DNA from 3 places in the Streptomyces sp. NBC_00887 genome. Region 3 is predicted to be linked to each of the others. Evidence: riboswitches for the same ligand, from Rfam matches in the RefSeq annotation. Region 3 holds a riboswitch; each other region holds the start of a gene.
The links. Region 3 has a riboswitch for thiamine pyrophosphate ahead of thiO (glycine oxidase ThiO). Riboswitches for the same ligand answer to the same signal wherever they lie in the genome.
Positions count from the first base shown of each region.

Region 1 (10,236 bases), 2.1 Mb from region 3:
TTCGGCGGGCAGCCCCTTCCCGCTGCCGGGGAGGCTGGACTCCACTCCGGCGAGCGTGCTGGTGGGCTGGACCCTCACGGCGATCGGCCTGGCCATGGCCGGTCCCGGTCTGACCCACCTCTGCGGGCGGCTGCTCCAGGCGGTGCGCCCCGGGGCCGTACGTCTGCTGGCGGGAAGGGTCCTGATGGACGAGGCGCGCCGGATCGGCCGTCCGCTCGGGATCGTCTGCGCGGTGCTGTCCGGGGTGATCGCGGGCTCGGTGCTGTACGACGGCGGGCCGCGGCCCTTCGGCCCGCTCACCGCGCTCGGCGCCGTACTCGTCCTGGGCTGTACGACGGCGACGCTACTGACCTCCGCGCTGGAGGCCAAGCAGTCCCGGACCCGTACGGCCGAGACCCTGCTGCGGCTCGGTGCCCCGGCCTCCTCGCTCCGCGCCGCCGCCGCCCTGCGGGCACTGGTGCTGCTGGCTGTCTTCGCCCCGCTGACCTGGGCGATCGCGGAGCTGGCGGCCCTTCCTCTGACGGGGTGAGACCCGGCGCCGCGGTGGTCCGTAGCATGGCGGCGTGGAGAATCCGGACGAGAACACGTACGCACCCGGCGTCGAGATCGAGACGCTCACCGCATTCGACGTGGCGGTCGCCGCCGGAACCCTGGCCGGCCATCGTGTCCAGTCCGTCGACCTGACCGGCCGGAGCGAGGCGCTCCTCGTGACCGGGACCAGGGGCACGGTCTTCCTCGGCTGCCGCATGGACCCCCGCGCCGAGGCGAAGATACGGGCGGACGGGGCGTTCGTCTTCCCGCCGGTGCCGGGGCTGCCCTTCGACCCGTACCGCGGACTGCTCTACACCCCCGACGCCCTCTACGAGGGCTTGGCCGAGGGCGGTTACGGCTCGACGCCGGACGCGCGGGCGTACGACTGGTTCCAGCTGACCAAGTCGAACGGCGATGTCTTCGCCTCGATGCTGCGGGCGCTCCACGACGACGCGGTCTCCGACGCCCTGGACGAACACCTGGTCGGGGCCCGGGTGGTGGGCGTGATGGGCGGCCACGCGATGGCCCGCGGTTCCGAGGCGTACCGTGGCGCCGCCACCCTCGGCAGGGAGCTGGCCCGCAGCGGTCTGACCGTGGCGACGGGCGGCGGCCCGGGTGCCATGGAGGCGGCCAACCTCGGCGCGTACGCCGCCCCGCACTCCGACGCGATGCTGCTCAAGGCCTGCGAACTCCTCGCCAGTTCGCCGTCGTTCAGCACCTCGGTCACCGACTGGGCGACGGCGGCCTTCGCCGTGCGGAGCCGCTGGCCCGACGGTGGATCCTCGGTCGCGGTCCCGACCTGGTTCTACGGCCACGAGCCGCCGAACGCCTTCGCCGACCACATCGCCAAGTACTTCGCGAACGCCGTGCGCGAGGACGGGCTGCTGGCCCGCTCGAACGCCGGTGTGATCTTTCTGCCCGGCGCCGCCGGGACCGTGCAGGAGATCTTTGACAACGCGACGCCGAACTACTACGAGTCGCGTTCCGCTCCCACGCCGATGGTGCTGGTGAACCGCGCGCACTGGACGGAGAAGCTGCCCGCCTGGCCGCTGCTGAGCGCGCTGGCGGCGGACCGGGCGATGGAGTCCCGTATCGCGCTCGTCGACACGGTGGAGGAGGCAGCCGGAGCCCTCGCCCGGCTGACGGGCTGACGGGCTGTCCGGCCGGCCCGGGTTCCGGCCGGCTCAGCGGGCGGCGAGGCGGGCGTCCAGGGCGTCGAAGAAGGCATCCCAGCCGTCCTCGGCCGCCGCGTACTGCTCGGGCGTGAGATTGCCGCCGCGCTGCTGGAAGACCATCTCGGTCGACTTCCTGCTCAGCTCGGTGAAGGTGACCGTGACGGTCTCGCCCTCGACGTCCGCGGGCGCGCTCCTGTCCTTCAGCGTGAAGACGAGCCGCTCGGGGGCGGACACCTCACGGTAGACGCCGTGGAACGGCATCTCCGCGCCGGGCACGACGATGACCACGCTCCACTCACCGCCCGGCGTGACGTCCATCGACAACCGGTCCAGCGGCACGTCCGCTTCGCCCCCGTACCAGGCGGCGAAGTCCTCGGGGACCGTCCAGGCGGCGAAGACCCGGTCCCGCGGTGCCTCGACGACGCGGGTGATGTCGATGCCCTCGCGCGCTGATCCAGTCATGACCCCAGTCCTTCCCGACGGTTCCGTGTCCAGGGGACCAGGCTCCGGGGGGCTCCGCCAGCCGGACGGGTCAGACCGCGTGGGCCCGGGACAGGACCACCGTCTCCGCCACGTCGAACGTCACGCCCACCCTGGCCCCCTCCTCCGGGGCGTCCCGCAGCCCGCACTCGGCCTCCAGAACGGGCCCGTCGGCGGGGTGCAGGGTCACGGCGACATGGTGGCCCCGGAACGTGCGCGCGCCCACCGTGCAGGTCAGCCCCTCCTGCGCGCCGCCGATCCGTACCCCGGCCGGCCGGACCAGCAGCTCGCGCGCGCCCTGGGGCGAGTCGCCGGGCACCGGCACCTTGCCCCAGGGCGTGTCGGCGGCCGTGCCGGTCACCGTCGCGTCCACCACGTTGTCGAAGCCGAGGAACCGGGCGACGAACGCGGAGGCCGGGCGCTGCCAGACCTCCAGAGGGGTTCCCGCCTGAGCGATCCTGCCGTCCCGCATGACCACCACCCGGTCCGCGAGGGCGAAGGCCTCGCCCTGGTCGTGGGTGACGGCGAGCACCGTCGTACCGAGCCGGCCGAAGAGGGTGCGCAGCTCGACGACGAGCCGTTCGCGCAGGCTCCGGTCCAGCTGCCCGAGCGGCTCGTCCAGCATCAGCAGTTTCGGGCGGGGTGCCAGCGCGCGGGCGAGGGCGACGCGCTGCTGCTCGCCACCCGACAGGGCGGCGACGGCCCGCCGTCCGGCGCCGGGCAGGCCGACGAGGTCGAGGAGCTCGTCGGCCCTGCGGTCGCGCTCGGCCCGGGAGACCCCGTGCATCCGCAGCCCGAACGCGACGTTCGCGCCGACGTCCCTGTGGGGGAACAGCTGGTGGTCCTGGAACATCAGCCCGAGCCCGCGCCGGTGCACCGGCACGGCGGCCTGGTCGGCACCGTCCAGGAGCACCCGTCCGCCGTCCAGCCGCTGCAGCCCCGCGACGACCCGCAGGAGCGTCGACTTTCCGCTGCCGCTGGGCCCGAGGACACAGACGATCTCGTGCTCGGCGACCTCCAGGTCCACGGCGTCCAGCGCGGTTCGCTTCCCGAAGCGGACCGTGGCCGAATCCAGTGCCAGCATCTCTAGAACTCCCCGGATCGGTCGGTGCGGATACGTTCGAGCAGGAGCAGCGACACCGCGCAGACGAGCATCAGGATCGTGCTGAGTGCCATCGCCTGCCCGTAGTTGAGCTCCCCGGACCGCCCCAGCAGCCGGGCGACCGCCACCGGCAGGGTGGGGTTGTCGGGGCGTGCGATGAACACCGTCGCGCCGAACTCGCCGAGCGACACGGCGAACGCGAAGCCCGCGGCCACCAGCAGCGCCCGCCGCACCAGCGGCAGGTCGACCTCGCGCCAGGCCCGCAGCGGCGAGGCGCCGAGCACCGCCGCGGCCTCCCGCAGCCGGTCGTCGACCGCGCGCAGGACGGGCAGCATGGTCCGTACGACGAAGGGGACGCCCACCAGCGCCTGGGCGAGCGGTACGAGGATCCAGGACGTACGCAGGTCCAGGGGCGGCTCGTCGAGCGTGATCAGGAAGCCGAAGCCGACGGTGACGGCGGACACCCCGAGAGGCAGCATCAGCAGCGCGTCGAAGCCGCGCACCAGCGGCCCTGCCCGCCTCGTCAGCGCCGCCGCGGCGAGACCGCCGATCACGAGGGCGATGAGGGTCGCGACCAGCGCGTACTGCAGCGAGTTCCAGATGGCCTCCAGAGGCGGGACCAGGAACGTGGAGCCGCTCGCGTCGGCGGACTGCAGCGCGCGGTAGAAGCCGAAGCCGTAGCCGCCGGACGTGTCCACGGAGCGCTCCACCAGCACACCGAGGGGCGCGACGATGAGCAGCGCGACGGTCAGCAGTACGCCGCCGAGCAGGGCCCGCTGCCCGGCCCCGCGCGGCCGGCGGGAGGTCTGTGCCGGGTCGACGAGCTTCAGCGCGGTCTCCCTGCGCCGTACGGTCCACGCGTGTACGGCGAGGATCCCGCCGACCGCGGCGAACTGCACCAGGGTCAGCACGGCGGCCGTCGGCAGATCGAGCAGCTGGGCGGTCTGCCGGTAGATCTCCACCTCCAGGGTGGAGTAGGCAGGACCGCCGAGGATCTGGACGACTCCGAAGGAGGTGAACGTGAAGAGGAAGACCATCAGTGCGGCGGCGCCCACGGCCGGCGCCAGCGCGGGCAGGGTCACCCGTCGCCACGCCGCGAGGCGTCCGGCGCCGAGCACCCGGGCAGCCTCCTCCTGACGGGGGTCGAGCTGCGACCACAGGCCGCCGACGGTCCGTACGACGACCGCGTAGTTGAAGAAGACATGGGCGAGGAGGATCGCCCAGACCGTGGTGTCGAGCCGGACGCCCCACAGCTCGTCGAGGAATCCGCCGCGCCCCAGCAGTGCCAGGAAAGCCGTTCCCACGACGACCGTCGGCAGGACGAACGGCACGGTCACGACCGCACGCAGCAGTTGCTTGCCGGGGAAGTCGAACCGGGCGAAGACATAGGCGCCCGGCAGCGCGATCAGCAGCGTGAGCACGGTCGACGCGAGCGCCTGCCAGGTGGTGAACCAGAGGACGTCGGCGATGTCCGGCCGGCTCAGTACCTCGCCGATCCGGCCGAACTGCCAGACGCCGTCCGCCTTCAGTCCCCGGCCGACGATCGCGACGACGGGGTAGGCGAAGAACAGCGCGAAGAACGCGACGGGCACGGCCATCAGGCCGAGCCGCGCCGCGTTCCCCCCGCGCGGGGGACGCGCGGCTACTTCACGACGAGCGAGGACCACGACCGGACCCACTGCTCACGGTTCTTGGCGATCTTCTCCGGGGCCACGGTCGTCGGCTTGTCGACGGTCGCACCGAACTTCGTGAAGAGCTCCGGCAGCTCCGCGTCCTCGGCGACCGGGTTCACGAACATGTTGAGCGGCATGTCCTCCTGGAACTGCTTGCTGATCAGGAAGTCCAGCAGCGCCTTACCGCCCGCCTCGTTCTTCGCACCGTCCAGCAGGCCGGCGAACTCGATCTGGCGGAAGCAGGTTCCGGTGGCGACCCCGGTCGGTGCCTCGGTGGGCTGCGGCTCCGCGTACAGCACCTCGACGGGCGGGCTGGAGGCGTACGAGACGACGAGCGGCCGGTCTGCCTTGGTCTTCTTGCCGCCCGCCGAGCCGGAGAACTCCTCGTTGTACGCCTGCTCCCAGCCGTCGACGACCTTGACGCCGTTGCCCTTCAGCTTCTTCCAGTAGTCCTGGTAGCCGTCCTCGCCGTACGTGGCGACGGTGCCGAGGAGGAAGCCGAGGCCGGGCGAGGAGGTCGCGGCGTTCTCGGTGACGAGGAGGTTCTTGTACGCGGGCTTCAGCAGGTCGTCGAACGACTGCGGCGGCGCGAGCTTCTTGTCGGCGAAGTACTTCTTGTCGTAGTTGATGCAGATGTCGCCGGTGTCGACGGGCGTGACCCGGTGCTTGTCCGCGTCGAGCTGGGTGTCGGCCGCGACGCGGTCGAGCCCCTTCGCCTCGTACGGGGTGAACAGTCCGTTGTCCAGGGCTCGTGAGAGCAGCGTGTTGTCGATGCCGAAGAACACATCGCCGCGGGGGGATCCCTTGGTCAGGATCTCCTGGTTGAGCGCGGCACCGGCGTCACCGCTCTTCAGCACCTTGACCGTGTAGCCGGTCTCCTTCGTGAACTCCTTCAGGACCGCCTCCGAGGCGTTGAAGGAGTCGTGGCTGACGAGGGTCACGGTCTTGGACGCCTTGGAGTTCCCGGAACCCGAGGCGTCGTCGTCGGATCCGCCGCAGCCCGCGAGCACGGTCACGCCGAGCGCGGCGGCCAGCGCCGTCGCGGCGCACTTCGTGGTGGTGTTCATGTGATTCCTCCTGGACGTGACCAGGAAGAGACGCGGCCCTGCCCGCTCGGCGAGCGGGCAGGGCGCAACAGCTTGAGTAAGGTCCGAACTTCCTACCCGGAATGACCCGGGCGAGGTTCAGAGGGTCTGCGGCTCGGTGCCGCACTCTCAGCGCTGTGGCGCTCCCCTGTCGGAATATGAAGTTGATTTCCGGGCCAGGCTACACCGGCCGGATCACGCCGTTCCGGCCGGATGGCGCCCGTCCCCGGAACCTTGTCAGCGCTCGGAGGCCGCCAGCTGTCCGCAGGCCCCGTCGATCTCCTGACCACGGGTGTCACGGACCGTGACGGGTACACCATGAGCGGCGATCGCGTCGACGAACGCCTTCTCGTCCTCGGGCCGCGAGGCGGTCCACTTGGAACCGGGCGTCGGGTTCAGCGGGATGAGGTTGACGTGCACGCGCTTGCCCTTGAGCAGCCGGCCGAGCCGGTCGCCCCGCCATGCCTGGTCGTTGATGTCGCGGATCAGCGCGTACTCGATGGAGATGCGGCGGCCGGACTTCTCGGCGTACTCCCACGCCGCGTCCAGCACCTCCCGGACGTTCCACCGCGTGTTCACGGGAACGAGGGTGTCGCGCAACTCGTCGTCCGGGGCGTGGAGCGAGACGGCGAGACGGCACTTGAAGCCCTCGTCGGCGAAGCGCAGCATGGCCGGCACCAGGCCCACCGTGGACACGGTGATCCCGCGCTGCGAGAGTCCGAGGCCGTCCGGCTCGGGGTCGGTCAGCCGCCGGATCGCCCCGACGACGCGCTTGTAGTTGGCCAGGGGCTCACCCATACCCATGAAGACGATGTTGGAGAGCCGCGCGGGCCCGCCCGGGACCTCACCGTCACGCAGCGCCCGCATCCCGTCCACGATCTGGTGCACGATCTCGGCCGTGGAGAGATTGCGGTCGAGGCCGGCCTGCCCGGTCGCGCAGAACGGGCAGTTCATCCCGCACCCGGCCTGCGAGGAGATGCACATCGTCACCCGGTCCGGATACCGCATGAGGACGGACTCGACGAGCGTCCCGTCGTGCAGCTTCCAGAGCGTCTTACGGGTGGTGTCGTCGTCGCAGCTGATGTGGCGCATCACGGACATCAGGTCGGGGAACAGCGCCTCGGCGAGCTTCTCCCGCGAACCGGCCGGAATGTTGCTCCACTCGGCCGGGTCGTGCGCGTACCGCGCGAAGTAGTGCTGCGACAGCTGCTTGGCGCGGAAGGGCTTCTCGCCGGTCGCGGCGACTGCTTCCTTGCGCTCGTCGGGGGTGAGGTCGGCGAGGTGCCGCGGCGGCTGCTTGGCTCCGCGGGGCGCGACAAACTGGAGTTCTCCGGGCTTAGGCATGGTTCTTCCAGTGTCGCAGACACGCCGTGGTACCAGAGGTCGTCGCCGGCCGGGGCGGGGTGGGGCGCGACCGTGTCCGGGCCGCTGCCGGTGCTGTCCGTCGATGTCGGAGGCCTTGTGACGGCCCTCGGACGGGCCCGGGCCACTCGCAGGACCGTGACCGATCGCACCCGAGGACAGCTGTACGCAGTGCGGCTTCTCCGCACCGGTGCCGAGGCCCGGGCTCAGCACGAGTGAGGGCCCGCCGCCCCGTGGGCAACGGACCCTCACTCGTAGAACCCGCAGGTCACACGGGGACGCAGCAGCGAATCAGCCGGATCCGACGAACAACACCAGCAGCAGCCAGACCACCGGTGCGGTCGGCAGCAGCGAGTCGAGCCGGTCCATGATGCCGCCGTGGCCCGGCAGCAGCGTGCCCATGTCCTTGATCCCGAGGTCCCGCTTGATCATGGACTCGCCCAGGTCGCCGAGGGTGGCGCTGGCGGCGACCGCGAGGCCCAGCAGCAGTCCCTGCCACCACCTGCCGTCGTCGATCAGGAACTCCATGCACAGGGCACCGGCGACCATCGCGAAACCGATCGCGCCGAACAGGCCCTCGCGGGTCTTCCCGGGGCTGATGCGCGGTGCGAGCTTGTGCGTGCCGAAGCGCCAGCCGACGGCGTACGCACCGGTGTCGGCGACCACGGTGAGCAGCAGGAAGGTCAGCACGCGCCACGGACCGTCGTCCGCGGTGAGCATCATCGCGACGAACGTCGCCAGGAACGGCACGTAGAAGACGGCGAAGACACCGGCCGTGACGTCCTTGAGGTAGCCCTCCGGCGACTCGGTCATCCGCCAGACGAGCACCGCGAGCGCGGTGAGCGCCATGGCGACCCAGGCGCCCTCCGCGTCCCGCACGTAGCCGGCGACGACCATGGCGGCGCCGCCGACGGCGAGCGGCACGAGGGGGGCGTTGATCCCCTTGCGCTCCTTGAGGCGCGAGGTGAGCTCCCAGAGCCCGACCACCACCGCCAGCACGACCACACCGACGAAGACGGCCTTCACGATGAAGAGCGAACCGGCGACGACCACGCCGAGACCGAGACCGACCCCTATCGCGGCGCGCAGATCACGACCTGCCCGCTTCTTCTGCGGTGGGGGCGACGGCAACGCGGTGGACATGGGCTCCTGCTGCTTCTCGTCACGGAACAGGGGACCGCTGACGTGCGCGGCGTCCCTGTCCCGGTTGTCGCGGTCGTCTGCGTCTCTACCTGCGTCGGGAACGTCCGGCACGATGGGCATGGGCCGAGTCTGCTGGGCGCCGTGCACATCGTGGGCAGGACCCGCCGGAGCGACCCCCGTCTCGGGCGCACCCCAGTAGCCGGCTCCCTGCGGGGCGCCCAAGGAAGAGTCGTTCATCAGACTTCGAGCAGCTCGGCTTCCTTGTGCTTGAGCAGCTCGTCCACCTGTGCGACGTACTTCGCGGTGGTGTCGTCGAGCTCCTTCTCCGCGCGGCGGACCTCGTCCTCGCCGGACTCCTTGTCCTTGACGAGCTTGTCGAGCGACTCCTTGGCCTTGCGGCGGATGGAGCGGATCGAGATCTTGGAGTCCTCGGCCTTGGTCTTGGCGACCTTGATGTACTCCTTGCGACGGTCCTGCGTGAGCTCGGGGAACGTCACACGGATGATGTTGCCGTCGTTGCTCGGGTTGACGCCGAGGTCGGAGTCACGGATCGCCTGCTCGATGTTGCGCAGCGCGGTCTTGTCGAACGGAGTCACCACTGCCATGCGCGGCTCGGGGACCGAGAACGAGGCCAGCTGGTTGATCGGGGTCAGCGCGCCGTAGTAGTCGGCGACGATCTTGTTGAACATCGCCGGGTGCGCACGGCCGGTACGGATCGCGGCAAAGTCCTCTTTGGCGACCACCACGGCCTTCTCCATCTTCTCCTCGGCCTCGAGGAGGATTTCTTCGATCACCACGTGCTCCTGCGTGTCTTGAGTGGGCCCGGCATCGTCGGGCCCTGCGGATCCTGCGTCGCGTCCTCACCTGCACGGTGTCCGACCGGCAGGCCGTTGTCCATCCTTTGGGCCGTCAGGCCCGGGTGCTCTCGTCACTCACGAGCGTGCCGATCTTCTCACCCTTGACCGCGCGGGCGATATTGCCCTCCGCGGTCAGCTCGAAGACGAGGATCGGGAGCTGATTGTCACGGCAGAGCGTGATGGCGGTGGCGTCGGCGACCTTGAGGTCACGGGCGAGCACCTCGCTGTATTCCAGCGCGTCGAACTTCACCGCACCGGGGTTGTTCTTCGGGTCGGAGTCGTAGACCCCGTCCACCCCGTTCTTCCCCATCAGCAGCGCCTCCGCCTCGATCTCGAGGGCGCGCTGGGCGGCGGTGGTGTCGGTGGAGAAGTACGGCATGCCCATGCCCGCGCCGAAGATGACGACGCGCCCCTTCTCCAGGTGCCGTACGGCACGGAGCGGGATGTACGGCTCCGCGACCTGACCCATGGTGATGGCGGTCTGGACGCGTGAGTCGATGCCCTCCTTCTCCAGGAAGTCCTGCAGCGCCAGGCAGTTCATGACCGTGCCGAGCATGCCCATGTAGTCGGAGCGTGCCCGGTCCATGCCGCGCTGCTGGAGCTCGGCGCCACGGAAGAAGTTGCCACCGCCGATGACGACCGCGATCTCCGCGCCGTCCCGTACGACCGCGGCGATCTCGCGGGCGATGGTGTGCACGACATCGGGGTCGACGCCGAGACCCCCACCACCGGCGAACGCCTCGCCGGACAGCTTCAGCATGAAGCGACCGGAAATCTTGCCGTCGTCGCCCTTGTGGTCACCCTGGGAGGCGTCTGCGCCCTTGTTCA
Region 1 is NZ_CP108788.1:4,247,152-4,257,387, forward strand. Features, by position in the region: gene OG844_RS19200 (hypothetical protein) at 1-529, shown strand, start outside; gene OG844_RS19205 (LOG family protein) at 564-1,682, shown strand; gene OG844_RS19210 (SRPBCC domain-containing protein) at 1,716-2,168, opposite strand; gene OG844_RS19215 (ABC transporter ATP-binding protein) at 2,239-3,270, opposite strand; gene OG844_RS19220 (ABC transporter permease) at 3,273-4,886, opposite strand; gene OG844_RS19225 (thiamine ABC transporter substrate binding subunit) at 4,931-6,028, opposite strand; TPP riboswitch at 6,100-6,206, opposite strand; gene rlmN (23S rRNA (adenine(2503)-C(2))-methyltransferase RlmN) at 6,284-7,390, opposite strand; gene OG844_RS19235 (phosphatidate cytidylyltransferase) at 7,700-8,788, opposite strand; gene frr (ribosome recycling factor) at 8,788-9,345, opposite strand; gene pyrH (UMP kinase) at 9,461-10,236, opposite strand, start outside.
Region 1: linked by a shared signal. The riboswitch ahead of OG844_RS19225 (thiamine ABC transporter substrate binding subunit) and the one ahead of thiO (glycine oxidase ThiO) in region 3 are both predicted to bind thiamine pyrophosphate.

Region 2 (10,236 bases), 3.7 Mb from region 3:
CGCGACCACGACCGTGACCAGTCCGAGGCGCAACGATGTCCGCATCACCCGGATGTGCTTCTTGCGCGCGAGGTGGAAGGCGGAGATGCCGACCATGAACGCGCCGCCGACGAGGAACGCCGCCGTTATCGTGTGGAAGAACTGCGTGAGCGCGGTGTTCTGGGTGAGCACGTGCCAGAAGTCCGTGAGCTCGGCACGGCCCCGTTCCTCGTTGATCCGGTAGCCGACCGGGTGCTGCATCCAGGAGTTGGCCGCCAGGATGAAGAACGTCGAGAGGATCGTTCCGATGGAGACCATCCAGATGCAGGCGAGATGGATCTTCTTCGGCAGCTTGTCCCAGCCGAAGATCCACAGCCCGATGAAGGTGGACTCGAAGAAGAACGCGATCAGCGCCTCGAAGGCGAGCGGTGCACCGAAGACGTCACCGACGAACCGCGAGTAGTCGGACCAGTTCATGCCGAACTGGAATTCCTGGACGATGCCCGTGACCACACCCATGGCGATGTTGATCAGGAAGAGCTTGCCCCAGAACTTCGTGGCCCTGAGGTACTTCTCGTTGTCCGTGCGCACCCAGGCGGTCTGCAGGCCGGCCGTGAGGGCGGCGAGAGAGATCGTCAGTGGGACGAACAGGAAGTGGTAGACGGTGGTGATGCCGAACTGCCATCGCGCCAGAGTCTCTGGCGCCAGCGCTAGGTTCACGTCCTCTTCTCCTTGCGTCGCCGTGATCACAGCCGCAGCTCGCTCCGCCAATCCCACCGATCACGGGAGGAAACGGGGCGCGCTTGTGAACGCGTTCACATTCACAAGCAATTATGGCGCACACATCTTCGAAGCCATCGCGCGGGGGGGTGGTTTCCGGCCGACCGGACCGAGCCACCGATACCGGACACCGCGCCCATGTCCGTCCGGCCGCTCAGCACAATGGCCCCGGACCTCGTCGAACGAGGTCCGGGGCCACCGGCACGCAAGCGGTCGAGCCGCCCTCCTACTGCTCCTTGTGGAACGACTCCGCCACCTTCAGGAACACGTCGTTGGCCTCGGTCTCACCGATCGTGACCCGCACACCCTCACCCACGAACGGCCTGACCATCACACCTGCCCGCTCGCACGCCGCGGCGAAATCGAGCGTACGGTCCCCGAGCCGGAGCCAGACGAAGTTGGCCTGGGACTCGGGCACGGTCCAGCCCTGCTTCACCAGGCCCTCGTACACCCGGGTGCGCTCGCCGACCAGCGATCCGACCCGGCCCAACAGTTCGTCCTCGGCCCGCAGCGAGGCGACCGCGGCGTCCTGCGCGACCTGGCTGACCCCGAAGGGGACGGCGGTCTTGCGCAGTGCCGCCGCCACCGGCTCGTGCGCCACCGCGAAACCGACCCGCAGACCTGCCAGGCCGTACGCCTTGGAGAAGGTCCGCAGCACCGCCACGTTGGGCCTGTCCCGGTAGATCTCGATGCCGTCCGGCACGTCGGCGTCCCGGATGAACTCCTTGTACGCCTCGTCGAGCACCACCAGCACATCGCCGGGAACCCGGTCCAGGAAGCGCTCCAGCTCCGCCCTGCGCACCACGGTGCCGGTCGGATTGTTCGGGTTGCAGACGAAGATCATCCGGGTGCGGTCGGTGATCGCACCGGCCATCGCGTCGAGATCGTGCACCTCGCCGTCGGTGAGCGGCACCTTGACCGAGGTCGCGCCGCTGACCTGCGTGATGATCGGATACGCCTCGAAGGAACGCCAGGCGTAGATGACCTCGTCACCCGGGCCGGAAGTGGCCTGGAGCAGCTGCTGCGCCACGCCGACCGAGCCGGTACCGGTGGCCAGATGGGAGACCGGCACACCGAACCGGTCGGCCAGCTCGTTCATCAGGCCGGTGCAGGCCATGTCCGGGTACCGGTTGAAGTTCGCGGCGGCCCCGAGCGCGGACTCCATGACCCCCGGCAGCGGCGGATAGGGGTTCTCGTTGGAGGACAGCTTGAAAGCAACCGGTCCGTCGGCGGCCGCCGGCTTGCCCGGCACATAGGCAGGCACACCGTCCAGCTCGGCACGCAGCTTGGGGCTCGTCTCGCTCACCGCAGGTCCTCCTCGACCATCCGTACACATCAATACTGCTCACCTTAAGAGGATTCGACGTCCCTGCGAATGGCCGGACCCGGACAATCGTCCGCTGTGCCGGAAAGCACCGTCAATGCCCGGCGGCCCGACGAGCCTCCCCGGGGGGAGCGCCGCATCCCGTGGCGCGTGCCCGTGGCTCACTCCGTAGCGCGCATCACTCGAACAGGTGAGTTGAGACCTCTTCGAGACATGGACCAATTAGCAGGTCCATGCACACCGACACATGACACATTGGCCTCCAACCCGCCAACTCCCTTGAATTTCAAGGTATTTAATGCCTCATGATCATGCAGAAACGTGCCTGTCGACGTACGCATATGCGACCGGCCCAACCCGCCACCGGAGCCCTACTATCGGCTCGCCATGACAGCAGCAGGGAAGCACCAGGTGAGCCGGACAGAGACGCCCCGGCGCAGCGGCCGACAGGGACGGGCGGGGATCCGGGACGTAGCCGCCGCGGCCGGAGTCTCCATCACGACCGTCTCCGACGCGCTCAACGGCAAGGGCAGGCTCCCGGACGCCACCCGCCGACATGTCCGCGAGGTCGCCGAGCGGCTGGGCTACCGCCCGTCCGCCGCGGCCCGCACCCTCCGTACCGGCAGGTCGGGGCTCATCGGCCTCACCGTGACCACGTACGGGGACGAACCCTTCACCTTCACCGAGTTCGCCTACTTCGCGGAGATGGCCAGAGCCGCCACATCGGCGGCGCTCGCCCGCGGCTACGCCCTGGTCATCCTCCCCGCCACCTCGCGCCACGACGTCTGGTCGAACGTCGCCCTGGACGGCACCGTCGTCATCGACCCCTCCGACCAGGACCCGGTGGTCACCGAACTCGTGCGGCAGGGACTGCCCGTCGTGTCCGACGGCCGACCGGCGGGCACGCTGCCGGTCACCGCCTGGGTCGACAACGATCACCGGGCAGCCGTACTCGACCTCCTCGACCATCTCGCCGCCGCCGGAGCCCGCCGCATCGGGCTGCTGACCGGCACCACCACCGACACCTACACCCGCCTCTCCACCACCGCCTACCTCCACTGGTGCGAGCGGGTGGGCCAGGACCCGGTCTACGAGTCCTATCCGGCCCACGACCCCTGCGCGGGCGCCGTGGCCGCCGACCGGCTCCTCGCCCGCCCGGACCGGCCTGACGCCGTCTACGGGCTCTTCGACCCCAACGGAACCGATCTGCTCGCCGCCGCCCGCCGCTACGGCCTGCGGGTCCCCGAGGACCTGCTGGTGGTCTGCTGCAGCGAGTCCACCGTGTACACAGCGACCGATCCCCCCATCACGACGCTCTCGCTCAAGCCGCGCAGAATCGGCACGGCTGTCGTCCAGCTCCTCATCGACGCCATCGAAGGCGTCGAGCACGACGGACCGCTGGAACAGGTGATACCGACGGAACTCATCGTCCGGACGTCCTCGCAGCGGCGTCCGCCGCGCACCACGATCAGCCCTCCGCGCTCCCCCGCCGGGGACTGTTCGGATTAATCCGTACCAATCGGTCGGCGAACCAAGCGTGCACTCGGATTCACCACCCCTGGTGCGTCCCAGAGCACGATCCGCATTCCTATGATGGGCGCACGACACCGCGGACCACCTCTACCAGGCAGGGCCCGTCAGGTGTACGGCGGCGCGACGGTGGTGGAGGGGTCGATGACTCAGGGGGCCGGTCAGGAACCCGTGGTGCGGACAGCGACGTTGCGTGACTTCCGCGTACCGCCGTATGCGCAGGCACCTATGCCTTCGCCGTTGCCGCATCCCGGTAACGCCGTCATGGGCGACGAGCCGGAGGGGTACACCCCCACCGCGCGCGATCTCCCCGTGATCAACCGCGGCGACACCGTCCAGGTGCAGGCCGTTCCCCAGCCCCGGCCCGCCTCCGCCACGGGACGAGGTCCCCTCTACGTCGTCGGCGACGTCCACGGCTACCTGGACGAGCTCCTTGCCGCGCTCCGCGAGCAGGGCCTCATCGACTCCGAGGGCCGGTGGTCCGCCGGCAACGCCAGACTGTGGTTCCTCGGCGACTTCACCGACCGGGGACCGGACGGCATCGGCGTGATCGATCTCGTCATGCGGCTCTCCGCCGAGGCCGCGGCGGCCGGCGGGTACTGCAAGGCCCTCATGGGCAATCACGAGCTCCTTCTCCTCGGCGCCAAGAGGTTCGGCGACACCCCGGTGAACTCCGGTGCGGGTACGGCGACCTTCCAGGCGGCCTGGCTGCTCAACGGCGGCCAGAAGACCGACATGGAGCGGCTCCAGGACGTCCACCTGCAGTGGATGGCCCGCCTCGACGCGGTCGTCGAGGAGGACGGGCACCTGCTGATGCACTCCGACACGACGGCCTACCTCGACTACGGCTCCACCATCGAGGACGTCAACGACACGGTGCACGCCATTCTCACGCGTAACGACGCCGACGAGTGCTGGGACCTCTTCCGCAAGCTCACCAAGCGGTTCGCCTTCCGCGACGAGGGCGGTTCGCAGGCCGTTCGCGAGCTGATGTCCACGTACGGCGGGCAGCGCGTCGTGCATGGTCACAGCCCCATCCCGTACCTGCTCGGCGAGGTCGGATCCGAGGACGGCGAAGACAGCGCCCGCCCCGTGGTGGACGGTCCGCACGTGTACGCGGACGGGCTTGCCATCGCCATGGACGGCGGAGTGACCATGGCCGGAAAGCTACTGGTTGTCCAACTTCCTCTGAATGACTGACGGCCGTCGGGGAAGACGCACCCACGACCTGACAACGCCGACCACTGGGCCTATTTCCGGAAACCCCCTGTCAACCCGTGCCATGGTCGCTCTACCATCGGCGTATCAGTAGCAGGCTCTCCTCCGTTCCGCCCGATCGCCCGGCCCAGGCGGTCGATCAGGCCCTACGGAGCATCGGGGGATGCACATGAAAAGCGCTCCGCACCTGCTGGCCGAGGACCGACCCGAGTACGAGCGGATCCTTGCCGACTCTCTGCGCCATGCTCACGAACGCCCGGATCTGGACGGTGTGGGGGACCGGCTCAACGCGGAACAACTGCGGACGATGGCGCTGAACGCCACCGCTCTGATCACCGCAGCCGCCGCTACCGAGTACGAGCACTACGTGAAGGTCCGCGGCGAACTGCGCGGACCGGCCGATGCGTCGGCCCCCGAAACCGCCCTCGGGTCAGCCCTCGGACCGCCCCCTGACGAACCGGACGGGGAGGGTGCGGGAACCCTTGCCGTCATCGCCGCGCTGGCCCCCGTGCTCGCCGGCTCCGCCGCCCTCATATTCCTGCTGGTCGGCTATCTCCTGAAGGCGGTCAGCCCGGCCCTGGCGTTCGGCGGCACCCTGGTAGCCGCCGGATGGTTCTTCGCGGCGGTGGCCGCCGCGGCCATCCTGGTCGCCGCGGTCGGACTCCTCATCACCGCGCTGCGGAACGGAGCCACCGCGCTGCCGGCCATGGACGACGAGCAGGAGTTGCCCGAGGACGTGGCACGCGCCAGGGAGGCCTGGCGCCACGCACTGCTGGAGCGCGGCATCCTGCCCTTCCTGCGGGACGCCCTGGCCGACCCGACCGCGGGGCCGGCCTCACGGACCCCGCACCGCTCGGCGAACCGCATCCCGAAGATCGGCTACAGCAGACCGGACTTCTCCGGTCCGCAGGACGGCCCCTCGGCCGGACCTCGCCCCTCCTTCACCAGCCCCGACTTCACCAGTCCCGACTTCGGCGGCCCCGAACACCAGCCGGAGTGATCCGGCCGGTTCCCCGAACCGCGGGGGCTGTGCCGCGTCCGGGCACGGCGGAGGCCGGGGCAGCTCTGCTGCACCCGGCCTCCGCGTTGTTCAGTGTGCGGTGGTACTCCGACTCGGTCGGAGCGCCCCGTCAGACTCCCTGGGGAGCCAGCTTGGGGTTCGCACCGTACTCGTTGGCCTCGGGCGCACTGTCGAGGAAGGTGAAAACGAGCAGGGCGATGTTCACGAACGGGACGCAGCCGATCAGGACCCACCAGCCCGAACGGCCGGTGTCGTGCAGCCGACGGACGGTGACGGCCAGCGAGGGGATAAACAGGGCAATGAAGTAGATGAAGTACGGAATCTGGGTGTCGATGGCGACACCGATGCCGGCCAGTACCACGATGAAGATGGCGTGGAAGAGCGCGAACATCCAGTACTCCTTGCGGCGCGCACGACCGCTGAAGCCTGCGTAGTTCTTGAGGACGTTCAGGTACCAGCTCACTGTGTTTCCCTCCCCTGGCGCCCCCCGTCGGGGCGCACACTTTTTCGGCCAAGCACAGCGGAAGGTAAGGCACAGATAAGGAAATGGTCAAGCCAGGACGTACCCCTGCCGAAACGTACATAGACCTGCCACGTTTCCGTGTCCGTACCGTCTCCGAACGGCACCTGGAATCAGGCGATCAGAGGATCCATCATGTGAAACCAGCCATTGCTCATACTCTCCTGGTTCAATACGGACAATCTGATGAACAGCCAGACGGCACCGCCCCGGGCACGTAACGCCCAGGACAGCGCCGCCATTTCGTGCGATTTCCCCCGGTGTCAGTCCGCCAGCGGCAGGTACACCCTGTTGCCGCTCGCGGCGAACTCCTTGGACTTCTCCAGCATCCCCGCCTCGATCTCCTCCTCCGACGCGGAGGGGAGCAGGTCGGGGGCGAACTGCTCCGTGATGCTCCTGCTGATCTTCATCGAACAGAACTTCGGACCGCACATCGAGCAGAAGTGAGCCGTCTTGGCCGGCTCGGCCGGCAGCGTCTCGTCGTGGAACTCCCGTGCCGTGTCCGGGTCGAGCGCCAGGTTGAACTGGTCCTCCCAGCGGAATTCGAACCGGGCATCCGACAGCGCGTCGTCCCATTCCTGCGCCCCGGGGTGCCCCTTGGCGAGATCCGCAGCATGCGCGGCGATCTTGTAGGTGATGACGCCGGTCTTCACGTCGTCCCTGTTCGGCAGCCCCAGGTGCTCCTTGGGCGTGACGTAGCAGAGCATCGCCGTCCCCCACCAGGCGATCATCGCCGCACCGATGCCCGAGGTGATGTGGTCGTACGCCGGGGCGACATCGGTGGTCAGCGGGCCGAGCGTGTAGAACGGCGCCTCCTCGCAGATCTCCTGCTGGAGGTCGATGTTCTCCTTGATCTTGTGCATCGGGACGTGGCCCGGGCCCTCGATCATCGTCTGGACGCCGAACCGCTTGGCGACGGAGTTCAGTTCACCGAGCGTGCGCAGTTCGGCGAACTGCGCCTCGTCGTTGGCGTCGGCGATGGAACCGGGGCGCAGTCCGTCACCGAGCGAGTAGGTCACGTCGTAGGCCGCGAGGATCTCGCAGAGCTCCTCGAAGTGCTCGTAGAGGAACGACTCCTTGTGGTGCGCGAGGCACCAGGCCGCCATGATCGAGCCACCGCGGGAGACGATGCCGGTCTTGCGGCGTGCCGTCAGCGGGACGTACGGGAGCCGGACCCCGGCATGCACCGTCATGTAGTCGACGCCCTGTTCGGCCTGCTCGATGACGGTGTCCTTGTACATCTCCCAGGTCAGCTCCTCGGCCCGGCCGTCCACCTTCTCCAGTGCCTGGTAGAGCGGAACGGTGCCGATCGGCACGGGGGAGTTGCGCAGGACCCACTCGCGCGTGGTGTGGATGTTGCGGCCGGTGGACAGGTCCATGACCGTGTCGGCACCCCACTTGGTCGCCCAGGTCATCTTGTCCACCTCCTCCTCGATGGAGGAGGTGACCGCGGAGTTGCCGATGTTGGCGTTGACCTTCACCAGGAACCGCTTGCCGATGATCATCGGCTCGATCTCCGGGTGGTTGACGTTGGCCGGCAGCACGGCCCGCCCCGCCGCGATCTCCTCGCGCACCACCTCGGGCTCCACGTTCTCCCGGATCGCGACGTACTCCATCTCCGGAGTGATCTCGCCGCGGCGGGCATAGGCGAGCTGTGTGACCGGCTGCCCGTCGCGGCTGCGGCGGGGCTGACGGGGGCGGCCGGGAAAGACCGCGTCGAGGTTGCGCAGGCCGCCGCGCGGCGACGTGTGCTTGAGCCCGTCGTCCTCGGGACGCGCCGGGCGGCCCGCGTACTCCTCGGTGTCGCCGCGGGCGATGATCCAGTTCTCCCGCAGGGGCGCGAGCCCGCGACGGACATCGGTCTCGGTGGAGGGATCGGTGTACGGCCCCGACGTGTCGTAGAGCGTCACGTCCTTGCCGTTGGTGAGGTGCACCTGACGGACCGGCACCCGGAGGTCCGGGCGCGAGCCCTGGACGTACCCCTTGTGCCAGCCGATGGACTTCCCGGCCTCGCTGTTCGCCACGTCCTGCGCATTCTGGGCGTTCTGCTTCGAGGCAGGCGTGCGTGCGTCCGCTGTGGTCATGAGACCTACTCCCTACGCCGGCATTACCCGGTAACAGGTTCGGCGGTCGGCGCAGCGTGTCCCGTACGGATATACGGAGGTCAGCGCCCTCTCAGCCCGGTGCTCCGAGCTCCCGCGTGTGCAAAGGTGCCTCCACGCTAGCCTCCCTCCTGGCGTGCTGGCCAGAGGGCCTCTCCCGTTCTTGGGATGATCGCCCGGTGACGTCCTCCCCCAGCGCCCCCGAACCGCACGGCCCCCGGTCCGGCAGTACGCAGAGCCATGCACCGGGCCACAGCCACGGCCCCGCCGCGCCCGTGTCCAAGCATCTGCGCAAGGTCATCGCCGCGGTGCTGATCCCGTTCGCCGCCGCGGTCCTGGTCGGTCTCGTGGCCTTCTGGCCGGGCGGCGCGCCCTCCCACGAGCGCACGGGTGTCGGTTTCGACCGGCAGACCCAGCAGGGCAAGGTGGTGGAGATCGCCAGGGTGGACTGCGCGGACGTGAACGCCGCGCAGGTGCCGCCCACCGGCGACACCTCGACACCCTCGGGGCGTGAGGCGGTCAACGAGCAGTCGGGGCTGTGCAAGAAGGCCACGGTCGAGGTGACGACCGGCAAGGACAAGGGCCGTACGTTCGTCGAGATCATCCAGCCCGACGCGACCAGGCAACTGAGGGACGGTCAAGGGGTGGTTGTGGCGTACGCGCCCGACGCGCCCCGTGATCTGCAGTACTCGGTGACCGACGTGGCCCGTACGTTCCCGATGGCCCTGCTGGCCGGGATCTTCGCCCTCGCGGTGATCGTGGTGGGCAGGCTGCGCGGGCTGATGGCGCTGATCGCGCTCGCGGTCTCGTTCGCCGTACTGACGCTGTTCATCCTCCCGGCGATCCTGCAGGGTTCGAATCCGCTGGTCGTCGCGGTGATCGGGGCCAGCGCCATCATGCTGATCGCCCTGTACATGTGCCACGGGCTGACCGCGCGCACATCCGTGGCCGTCATCGGCACGCTCGTCTCGCTGCTGCTGATCGGGCTTCTGGGCTCGCTCTTCATCGGCTGGGCGAGCCTCAGCGGCAACACCGATGACAACACCGGCCTGATCCACGGGCTGTTCCCGAACATCGACATGAGTGGCCTGCTGCTGGCCGGTGTGATCATCGGCTCGCTCGGTGTGCTCGACGACGTGACCGTTACCCAGACGTCGGCGGTCTGGGAGCTGCACCAGGCCGATCCGACGATGGGCGTACGGCGGCTCTACCGGGCAGGCATCAGGATCGGGCGCGACCACATCGCCTCGGTCGTCAATACGCTGGTACTCGCTTACGCGGGCGCCGCGCTGCCCCTGCTGCTGCTCTTCTCGATCGCCCAGAGCAGCGTGGGAACGGTGGCAACGAGCGAACTGGTCGCGATGGAGATCGTCCGGACCCTGGTCGGATCGATCGGGCTGGTCGCCTCGGTGCCGGTGACGACGGTGCTCGCGGCCCTGGTGGTCTCCGCGGACCGCACGGGGCTCGGCGCGGAAGCCAGAGCTCCTGCCCCCGTACGGACCGGGAGGGGCCGACGCCGTAAGGCGTGAGCTCCGGGCATACGGGGCACCGGTGTTGCCTGTTCAGCGGGTGGTCCCTGTTCAGCCGGCGTTCTGTTCCTTGGCGAGGATGCGGCCCAGCGCCTCTTCCAGATTGCCGTCGAAGTCACCCAGCGTGTGCTCCTGTCCCAGTGGCACCAGCTTGTCCGTCCGGTCGAGAAATGCCACAAGAGGCGCCGTGCCGGCGCGGAAGAGCGCACGATCCGTGCCGACCTGGAGCCGGA
Region 2 is NZ_CP108788.1:5,814,321-5,824,556, forward strand. Features, by position in the region: gene OG844_RS26585 (cytochrome ubiquinol oxidase subunit I) at 1-699, opposite strand, end outside; gene hisC (histidinol-phosphate transaminase) at 986-2,065, opposite strand; gene OG844_RS26595 (LacI family DNA-binding transcriptional regulator) at 2,471-3,592, shown strand; gene OG844_RS26600 (metallophosphoesterase) at 3,758-4,813, shown strand; gene OG844_RS26605 (hypothetical protein) at 4,995-5,831, shown strand; gene OG844_RS26610 (DUF805 domain-containing protein) at 5,962-6,315, opposite strand; gene thiC (phosphomethylpyrimidine synthase ThiC) at 6,636-8,456, opposite strand; TPP riboswitch at 8,449-8,582, opposite strand; gene OG844_RS26620 (YibE/F family protein) at 8,654-10,003, shown strand; gene OG844_RS26625 (SsgA family sporulation/cell division regulator) at 10,055-10,236, opposite strand, start outside.
Region 2: linked by a shared signal. The riboswitch ahead of thiC (phosphomethylpyrimidine synthase ThiC) and the one ahead of thiO (glycine oxidase ThiO) in region 3 are both predicted to bind thiamine pyrophosphate.

Region 3 (10,236 bases):
CCCCGTGCAGCTTGCCTCCTCGTCGCTGCACGCGGCTCCCAACTACGGCACCGGCTTCGCCCCGTACTTCATCCCGCTCTCCCTCTGGGTGGGGGCGATGGTGGCGTACATGCTGATCCAGCCGCTCAACCGGCGCGCGCTCGCGGCCGGTGCACCGGCCTGGCGCATCGCCTTCGCCGGCTGGCTGCCGGTCGCCGCCATCGGCCTGCTCCAGGTCGTCGCCCTGATGTCCGTGCTGCACTGGCGGCTCGGCCTGCAGATGGCGCACGCCGCCGGGACGATCGGCTTCCTGGCCCTGGTCACCTGCTGCTTCGCCGCGATCGTCCAGTGGCTGAACGCCCGCTTCGGCGCGGCGGGAAGGATCCTCGTGCTGGCGGTGCTGATGCTCCAGCTGACCTCCGCAGGCGGCACGTACCCCGTCCAGACCAGCCCCGGCTTCTTCGGCGCGATCCACCCCTACCTGCCGATGACGTACGTCGTGGAGGGGCTGCGCAGGCTGATCACCGGGGGTGGTCTCGGACCGGTCTGGCAGGCCTGCGCCGTGCTGCTGGCCTTCACCGCGGGCGCTCTGGCACTGACCGCGCTCTCCGCCCGCCGCAAGCAGGTGTGGACCCTGGACCGGCTGCATCCGGAGCTCAGTCTGTGAGCTCGCCGGGACCTGTGAGAATCGACCGTATGGACAGCAGTAGCACCACACGCCGCAAGGCCACGCGGCAGAAGCTCTACGAGGCGGCTGTGACCCTCATCGCGGAGAAGGGCTTCTCGGCGACCACGGTGGACGAGATCGCCGAGCGTGCCGGGGTGGCCAAGGGCACGGTCTACTACAACTTCAAGAGCAAGACCGAACTCTTCGAGGAGCTGCTGCGGCACGGCGTCGGACTGCTCACGCAGTCGCTCCGCTCCGCGGCCGAGGAGACCGACGAGCGCGACGGCACCCGGGTGGAGGCCCTCGACGCGATGATCCGGGCCGGTCTGGTCTTCATCGACCGCTACCCGGCCTTCACCCAGCTGTACGTCGCCGAGCTCTGGCGCACCAACCGCGCCTGGCAGTCGACACTCCTGGTGCTGCGCCAGGAAGCCGTCGCGGTCGTCGAGGGGGTGCTCCGGGAAGGTGTCGCGAACGGTGAGCTCAGCGAGGAGATCGACATCCAACTGACGGCCGCCGCCCTCGTCGGGATGGTCCTCGTGGCGGCGCTCGACTGGCAGGCGTTCCAGCCGGAGCGCTCGATCGACGATGTGCACTCGGCCCTGTCCCTGCTGCTGCACGGGCGCGTCAGCGGACGCTGAGGAGACCCGGGAGCACACGGCACACGAAGACGCCGGCCCGGTGGCATTCGATCCCCCTCGAATGCCACCGGACCGGCGTCTTCGGTGCTTCCGCGGCGCCCTTCCCCGTGACCCCGATTCCCCCGTGGTCCCCGGGCTCCGCGTCGTACACCCCCGTTGCGTCCGGAGTGCCGCACCGTTCCGCCGCCCCGTGCCGGCGGTCCGGGCGCTGCGCCCCTTCCGTGGTCTCCACTCTGCCGTCCGTGCAGGTGGGAGCCCATCCGCGTCCCTACTCATCTCCCCCACTAGGTACACATACTCAGAGCTGTGTGCGGGAGCCCACCCGGGGCGGACGGCGACTGGTTACGATCGCGTCCGTGTCCGTACTCCCCCTGGTGTTCACGAGTGGCTGGGCGAGCGGGATCAACGCCTACGCGGTGGTCCTGCTGTTCGGCATCTTCGGCGCGACCGGACTCACCGACGAGGTGCCCGAGTCGCTGCAGCGCACCGATGTGCTCGTGACGGCCGGGGTGCTCTTCCTGTTCGAGGCGGTGGCCGACAAGATCCCCTACGTGGACTCGGCCTGGGACGCGGTCCATACGGTCGTGCGTCCGGTCGCCGGGGCGGTCGTCGCGGCGCTGCTGGCGGGCGAGAGCGGATCGCTGCCGGAGCTCGCGGCCGCGGCGGTCGGCGGTTCCACCGCGCTGATGAGCCATCTGGTGAAGGCGGGCACCAGGATGGCGGTCAACACCTCGCCCGAACCGTTCAGCAACGTCGCGGTGAGCGTCGCGGAGGACCTCGGCGTCGCCGGGATCATCACGTTCGCCATGTTCAACCCCGTGGCCGCGGCCGTCATCGCCGCGACACTTCTGGTGCTCGGCCTGGTGATACTGGTCTTCCTCGCCTCGCGTATCCGCCGCTTCCTGCGTCGCAGAGCACAGCGACGCGAAGAGAAACGCATGGCGGCAACGGGCGGGCACCGGCCTCACGAGTGAGCTGTCGGTGCCACCCCTTAGGGTCACTGACATGGCACGAATTGCGGTGATCGGCGCCGGGACGGGCGCGATGGCGGCGGCTGCCCGGCTGGCCGTGGCAGGCCACCGGGTGACGGTGTACGAGCGGTCCCGGACCTACGGCGGCTCGCTCGGCCGGTATGCCCACGAGGGGTTCGTCTTCGACACCGGACCCTCGCTGCTGCACCTTCCCGCGGTCTATCGCGACCTGTTCGTGAAGACGGGCAAGGAATCCCTGGAGCAGCGCGTCACGCTGACCCAGGTCGACCCTGCGAGCCGCCACCATTTCGCGGACGGCACCGCGGTCTCCCTGCCGAACGCCTCGCGGGCGGGAGTCGTCGGCGCGCTGGACGGGGCACTCGGCAAGGGATCGGGAGTGCGCTGGGGGGAGTTCCTGGACCGGGCGGGGACGGCATGGGACCGCTCGCGCAGGCCGCTGCTGGAGGAGCCCCTGCGGGACGACCGGCAGGTGCTGGGCCGTGATCCCTACCCCGCGCTCCGCAGGCGCAGGCTGCTGACCGTCCGGGAAGCGGGCACGGTCGCCGAGATCGGTGCGTGGGAGCTCGCGGACCCCCGGCTGGCCGCCCTGCTCGACGGGTACGCCCTGTCGTACGGCCTGGACCCCCGCCGCGCGCCGGCGGCCGCCGCCCTGCTGCCCTACATGGAGGAGACCTTCGGCAGCTGGTACGTCACCGGGGGCATGCGGGCGCTCGCCGAGGCGGTGTACGAACGGTGCCTGGCGCGCCGTGTGACGTTCGTTTTCGGTGCCGAGGTGGTCCGGGTGGCCGAGAAGGACGGCCGGGCCGCAGGCGTCGAACTGGCGGACGGCGAGAGTGTCGAGGCCGATCACGTGGTCCTGGGCGCGCAGCCGTGGCCCGGTCTGCTGTCCGGTGAGGGGCGGCGGCCCGGCGCAGAGGCAGGAGAAGCACGGGGGGCCGTGCAGGGTCCGGTGCCGGGCCGCTTCCTGGTGCTGCTGTCACTGCGCGGCGCCCGGGAGGCAGGTGCGGTGCACCGGAGCGTGGTGCACCGCGAGGACGGGGCCGCTGAGCAGGACGCGGTGTTCGGGGGACGGACCGCGGAGCGGCCCACCGTGACGGTGCTGCGTCCCGACGACCCCGCCACCCGCCCCGACGAGGCGCACGAGGCGGTGACCCTGATGGCGACGGTGGCCCCGCACGGTCCGGTGGACTGGACGGACGCGGCGCTGCGCGAGCGGTACGCGGACGTGCTGATCGATCGTGCCCGCGTGGCCGTTCCCGGTCTGCGGGAGCGGATACTCCACGTCGAGGTGCGCACCCCTGCCGAGACCGCCGCCGACACCGGCGCCGAGGGCGGTTCGGTGCCCGCGCCCGCGCTGGCGGGAGCTCGGGGCGCGTATCTGCACTCCGGGAACCGCACCGGGCTGCCCGGCCTGTATCTGGCGGGCGGCTGGTCGCATCCCGGTGGCGGACTGGCGCATGCCGGAATGTCGGGGGCCCTGGTCGCGGGGCTCGTGGTGGAGGGTGACGGCTTCCGCGGCTCGCAGTGAGCCGCGGAGCGCTCGTCGTCGTGCCCGCGGGTGGTCAGTAGCGGTACTGCTCGTTCTGGCCGGTGTCGTACCCGTTGCCGTACGGGGCGGGCTGCGGGGGCTGCTCGGGCGGCATCGGGGGGTACTGCTCGCCCTCGCGCTGCTGCGGGACCCAGACGCCTCCCGGCGGCGTCTCCGAGGCGTACTGCTCGGCGTAGGGGCCGGTGTACTGCTGCTGGCCCCCGTAGCTGTCGTAGCCGTTGCCGTAGCTGTCGTACGAGGAGTACTGGTCGGGGCCCGCTGCCGCACCGGTCCCGATGTACGGGTCGGAGTAGGGGGCGTAGTCCGGCGTCTGCGTGCCGTAGTCGTACTGGCCGGCGTAGGAGTCCTGGCCCTGGTAGGTGTCCTGGCCCGGATAGGCGCTCTGGCCCTGGTAGGCGCCCTGGCCGCTGTAGGTGTCCTGGGCGGGCTGCGCGTAGTCGGTGTACGGGTCGTAGGCGCCGTACTGCTGCTGCTCGCCCTGCGTTTCCTGGCTGCCCGCGGCCGCGTAGGCGGCGTCGGTGTATATCCCGTACTGCCCGGTGTCGTCCGGCAGCGGCTGCGGTTCGTAGACCGCGGATGCCGCGGTCTCGTCCCCGGCCTCCGGTACGGGTTCCTGGTACTCCAGGCCGGAGACCTCGAGCGTGGGTTTCCGGCCGGGTGCGTCGCCGGAACCACGGCGACGGCGGCTCTCGCCGGGGCTGCCGCCTATGGCCCAGCCCGTCGAGAAGCCCCGTCGGAAGGAGAGGGTCACATACGTCTGACCCGTCGCGAAGGCGATCGCGCCGAGGGCGATCACCAGCACGGAGGGAATCAGTACGCCGAGGACCACACCGAGGAATCCGGCGAAGGCGAGCAGCCGCCAGCGCAGCCGCGCCTTGTACTGCAGCAGCACCTCGCCCAGCAGCCACAGCGCCACGACGCCGAATGCGATGTAGAGGACCGTCCAGCCCACGCCCGCCCCCTCCTACGGCCACCGCCCCGGTTGGTGGCGGGTACGGCCGGTCACGACTGCTTGTGCAGTCCGAGATTCTCGTAGATCTCGAGTGTTGCCGTCGAGTTGTTGAGCGTAATGAAGTGCAGCCCCGGGACACCCTCGGAGAGCAGCTTCGCGCAGAACTCCGTGGCGAACTCGATGCCAATGGAGCGTACAGCGGCGGGATCGTCCTTCGCGGCGAGGATGCGCTCTTTCAGTGAGGAAGGCAGGGACGCGTTGCTGAGCTGGGCGAATCTCTCCAGCTGCCGGACGCTGGTGAGCGGCATCACCTCGGGAATGACGGGGGTGTCGCAACCGGCGGCGACCACGCGGTCACGCATCTGCAGATAGCTCTCCGGCTGGAAGAACATCTGGGTGATCGCATAGTCGGCACCCGCGCGGCACTTGTCCACGAAATGCCCGATGTCGGTGTCCCAGTCGGCCGACCGCGGGTGCATTTCGGGAAAGGCCGCGACGCCGACGCAGAAATCGCCGGATTCCTTGATGAGCCGGACGAGATCCGCCGCGTACCGCACGCCCTGAGGGTGCTTTACCCACTCGGCCATCGGGTCGCCCGGCGGGTCTCCGCGCACCGCGAGGATGTTGCGGATACCGGCGTCGGCGTACTGCCCGACCATGTTGCGCAGCTGGGCGACGGAGTGGTCGACGGCCGTGAGATGCGCGACGGGGGTGAGCGTGGAGTCGGCGGCGATCTGCTGGGTCGCCCGCACCGTCCCCGCACGCGTCGAACCGCCGGCCCCGTACGTCACGGAGACGAAGCTCGGGCCCACCGCCTCGACCCGCCGCAGGGCGTTCCAGAGGTTCCGTTCGCCCTTCTCGGTCTTGGGCGCCCAGAACTCGAACGAGTACGACGTTTTGCCGGTCGCGAGCATCTCACGCACGGTGCGAGCGTGATCTGTCCTCGTGGAGGGTGTGCCAAGAGCCATACTGGGAGGTTAACCAGGGCTCGGCGGTACCCCAACCAGACCGGGGCTTTTCACCCGGATTAATGTGATCGCTGTCCACCCCTCGGACAACTGCCTCCCCCGGAGCGCGAGATGCGCCCGCTCAGGCCGCGCGCGCCCTGATGCGCGCGGCGAGCGCCGCGGTCGCCGCGGCGGGATCCGCCGCTTCGGTGATCGCCCGCACGACAACGATCCGCCGTGCGCCCGCGTCCAGCACCTCGTCCAGATTGCCCGCGTCGATTCCGCCGATGGCGAACCAGGGGCGCGGCTGGTCGAGTGAGGCGGCGTAGCGGACGAGCCCCAGACCCGGGGCGTACCGGCCGGGCTTGGTCGGGGTGGGCCAGCAGGGGCCCGTGCAGAAGTAGTCGACGCCCGTCTCGGCGACGGCCGCGTCCACCTCGGACTCGGCGTGGGTGGAGCGGCCGATCACCGCCTCGGTGCCGATGACGGCGCGGGCGGCGGGCACCGGCAGATCGCCCTGCCCGAGGTGCAGCACGTCGGAGCCGATGGCGTGGGCGACGTCGGCCCGGTCGTTCACCGCGAGGAGTTTGCCGTGACGCTTGCAGGCGTCCGCGAACACGGCCAGGTGTTCGAGCTCCTCGGCGGCCTCCATGCCCTTGTCGCGCAACTGCACGATGTCGACGCCGGAGGAGAGCACGGCATCGAGGAACGCGGGAAGGTCGCCCTGCCGTTTGCGGGCGTCCGTGCAGAGGTAGAGCCGGGCGTCGGCCAGCAGCGAGCGAGGCGTGGACATGGTGGATTTCCCCCGTTGATAGGTCGCCGGCACCCGCCGGGCCGCCGACCCGGTGGTCGTCGGCCCGGCGGGGTGCCGGTCACGGCGGGGTGCGGGCCGTGAAGCACGGCCCGCACCCCGCATACGGTCGTCCGGTCAGACGGCGAGCGCCTGGGCCCGGCGCTTCACCTCCGTACCGCGATTCTCACTCAGTGCCTGCGCGGGCGTGCCGGGCAGGCTCGGGTCGGGGGTGAAGAGCCACTCCAGCATCTCTTCGTCGCTGTAGCCGTCGTCCTTCAGGAGCGTCAGGGTCCCTGCGAGGCCCTTGACCACCTTGTTGCCGTCGATGAAGGCGGCAGGCACCTGGAGCGTCCGCCTCTCACCACGTCGTACGGCGATGAGCTGACCCTCCTTGACCAGCTGCCGTACACGCGTCACCTCGACATCGAGCATTTCCGCGATGTCGGGAAGGTGGAGCCAGTCGGGGACGAGAACATCGATCTTTGCGTCAATCTCGGTCACGGGGACAAGCCTGCCATCCCGGACCGGCAGTCGGTAGCCGGGCCGCCCGTAAGGAGGTACCCGGGTCCTACGGCGCCGCAGTCCTCAGCGGTACGGAGGGGTCCGCGGCACGCACCGGATCGATGCTCGCCCCGGCCTCGATGAGCTTGCGCGCCTGGGCGAGGTCGCGCGGCCGGCTGACGGCGAGCACCGCCACCAGGACGCCCCCGCGCAGCCAGCAGACCGTCCAGGCCGGGTCCGCCGGGTCGCCGCGCCACAGCATGGTGTCGGCGGCGGCGTGGTGACCGGCGTACTGCACGAACCGGCCGAACTGCTCGGACCAGAAGTAGGGCACCGGGTCGTACGTCCGGGGCTGCCCGTCCGCGAGGGCGGCCGCGACCGTCCGGGGCCCCTGGAGGGCGTTGTCCCAGTGGTGGACCAGCAGCCGCTCGCCGTAGCGGGCGGAGGGGAAGGAGGCACAGTCACCCACCGCGTACACGTCGGGCAGGGAGGTGCGCAGCGAGCCGTCGGCGGTGATCGAGCCGTCCGGGCCGAGCGCGATGCCGGAGTCCTCCAGCCAGCCGGTGGCGGGGCGGGCGCCGATGCCGACGATCACCGCTCCGGCGGGGACCACCCGTCCGTCCGCCAGGACGACGGCACCGGGGTCGACGCGCGCCACCCGGGCGCCGGTGAGGAGTTCGGCTCCGCTCTCGGCGTACCAGCGGGCCATCGGGGCGGCGACGTCGGCGGGCAGGGTGCCCGCGAGGGGGCGTTCCGCTGCTTCGACGACGGTGACCGCGCAGCCCGCGGCACGGGCCGCGGTGGTGAATTCGGCACCGATCCAGCCGGCTCCCACGACCACGACGTCGTGCTGCCGCTCCAGGACGGGCCGCAGCCGTGCGGCATCGTCGACGGTGCGCAGCAGATGGACACCGGGAACGCCCTCGGAGCCGGGCAGGACGACGGGCTCGGCCCCGGTGGCGAGAACCAGCACGTCGTACGGGACGGGGCCCTCGGGGGTGTCCAGTTCGTGTGCGTCGGCGCGCAGTCCGCTCACGTCGAGGCCAAGGCGCAGGGTGATGTCAAGCGCCTCGAAGTCGACGTCGAAGGCGGAGTCCTCGGCCTTGCCGAGCAGGACCGCCTTCGACAGGGGCGGCCTGTCGTAGGGCTGGTGCGGTTCCGCGCCGATCAGGGTGACCTGGCCGGCGAAGCCCTGTTCGCGCAGGGCCACGGCGGTCTGCACGCCTGCCATGCCGGCGCCGACGACCACGACCCGGCGTGGCTGCTGTCCCGTTTCCCGCTGTTCCGTCTGCTCGCTCACCCGGCCACCCTAATCACCTGACGTTCCATCAGGTGTCGAGCTCCTCCACCACGCTCGTCCCGCTGCCCTCCTGGGACTCCCACTCCCACCGCTCTTCCAGCCGCACCCGGCCGTCGGGGAGTTCCGTGACGGTCGAGACGCAGTGGCCGCCGGAGGTCGTTCCGTCCTGCTTCAGCTGCACATAACGGAAGTCCAGGGTGTCGCCCTCCCTGGTGCCGACGAGATGTCCGCGGACGACGTCACCGCCCGCGTACTCGGCCCAGACCCGTCCCTCCCGCTCCCGGTAGGTGAAGCGTGTGCGGGTGCCGACCTGGCCGGGTGCCTGGTCCGCGACGGGCGACAGGACGAGTCCGTCGAGTGAACGGGCCACGGTGGCTGCTCCCTTACTGGCTGCGGGTTGCGGGGTTTAGGGTGGCCAACGTAAGGCACTCGCGGGAGCCCGGACGCACCGGGCTGAGAGGGAGGCTGGACGGCCTCCGACCGTACGAACCTGATCCGGGTCATGCCGGCGAAGGGAGGGGCTGGACGCCCATGCGCATCTCCGAGAACGGATCCGACGTCCTGGTCGTCGGGGGCGGCATCATCGGCCTGGTGACCGCCTGGCGGGCGGCCGGGCGCGGCATGTCCGTCGCGGTCGCCGATCCCGAACCGGGCGGCGGTGCCGCCCAGGTCGCGGCCGGCATGCTCGCGGCCGTCACCGAACTCCACTACGGCGAGCAGACGCTGCTCGGCCTCAATGTCGCCTCCGCCGCCCGCTATCCGGCGTTCGTGGCCGAGCTGGAGGAAGCGAGCGGGCAGGAGACCGGCTTCCGTGCCTGCGGCACGCTGGCGGTCGCGCTGGACTCCGACGACCGGGCCCATCTGCGGGAGCTGCACGCCCTGCAGCAGCGTTCGGGGCTGGCGTCGGAGTGGCTGAGCGGCCGCGAGTGCCGCCGGCTGGAGCCGATGCTGGCCCCCTGCGTGCGCGGCGGACTGCGGGCGGACGGCGACCACCAGGTGGATCCCCGCCGGCTGGCCTCGGCCCTGGTCACGGCGTGTGAGCGGGCCGGTGTGGTCTTCCACCGGGCCCGGGCGGAGCGGCTCCGCGTGACGGGCGGCCGGGCGGCCGGAGCGGTCCTCGCGGACGGTACGGAGCTGAGCGCCGACCAGGTCGTGCTGGCCGCCGGCAGTCTCAGCGGCAGACTCGCCGGGGTCCCCGAGGAGGTCGTACCACCGGTCCGCCCGGTCAAGGGGCAGGTACTGCGTCTGGCCGTGCCGCCCGCGTACGCCCCTTTCCTCAGCCGCACCGTACGGGCCGTGGTCCGCGGCAGTCACGTCTACCTCGTCCCGCGCGCCAACGGCGAGCTGGTCGTGGGCGCGACCAGCGAGGAGATGGGCTGGGACACGACGGTCACCGCGGGCGGGGTCTACGAACTGCTGCGCGACGCCCACGAGCTGGTGCCGGGCATCACCGAACTGCCGCTGACCGAGACCCGCGCGGGCCTGCGTCCCGCATCTCCGGACAACGCCCCGCTGCTGGGCCCGACGGCACTGCCCGGCCTGCACCTCGCCACCGGCCACCACCGCAACGGGGTGCTGCTGACGCCCGTCACCGGTGACGTGATGGGCCAAGTGCTGGCCACCGGCGAACTGCCCGCAGAGGCGCGCCCCTTCGCGCCGAGCCGCTTCGCGTCCTCCGGCCGGGGTCCCGCGTCACCGAACCTCTCCCCCGGAGCCCTCACTTCAGCACCTCAGGAGCAGCCCGCATGACCGAGCCCCTGCCCACCGCCGCTCCCGCACCTGCGTCCGCCTCCGCATCCGGGCCCGAGTCGGTGTCCCTGTCCGTCAACGGGGAGCACCGCACCGTCCCGGCCGGTACCGCGCTGGACGCCCTGGTCGCGACCCTGACCACGGCGCACTCCGGTGTCGCCGCCGC
Region 3 is NZ_CP108788.1:2,116,156-2,126,391, forward strand. Features, by position in the region: gene OG844_RS09630 (YhgE/Pip family protein) at 1-646, shown strand, start outside; gene OG844_RS09635 (TetR/AcrR family transcriptional regulator) at 676-1,287, shown strand; gene OG844_RS09640 (DUF4126 domain-containing protein) at 1,644-2,261, shown strand; gene OG844_RS09645 (phytoene desaturase family protein) at 2,293-3,807, shown strand; gene OG844_RS09650 (hypothetical protein) at 3,842-4,780, opposite strand; gene metF (methylenetetrahydrofolate reductase [NAD(P)H]) at 4,831-5,748, opposite strand; gene thiE (thiamine phosphate synthase) at 5,870-6,520, opposite strand; gene OG844_RS09665 (Rv2175c family DNA-binding protein) at 6,656-7,021, opposite strand; gene OG844_RS09670 (NAD(P)/FAD-dependent oxidoreductase) at 7,089-8,252, opposite strand; gene OG844_RS09675 (hypothetical protein) at 8,350-8,691, opposite strand; TPP riboswitch at 8,743-8,855, shown strand; gene thiO (glycine oxidase ThiO) at 8,853-10,070, shown strand; gene thiS (sulfur carrier protein ThiS) at 10,067-10,236, shown strand, end outside.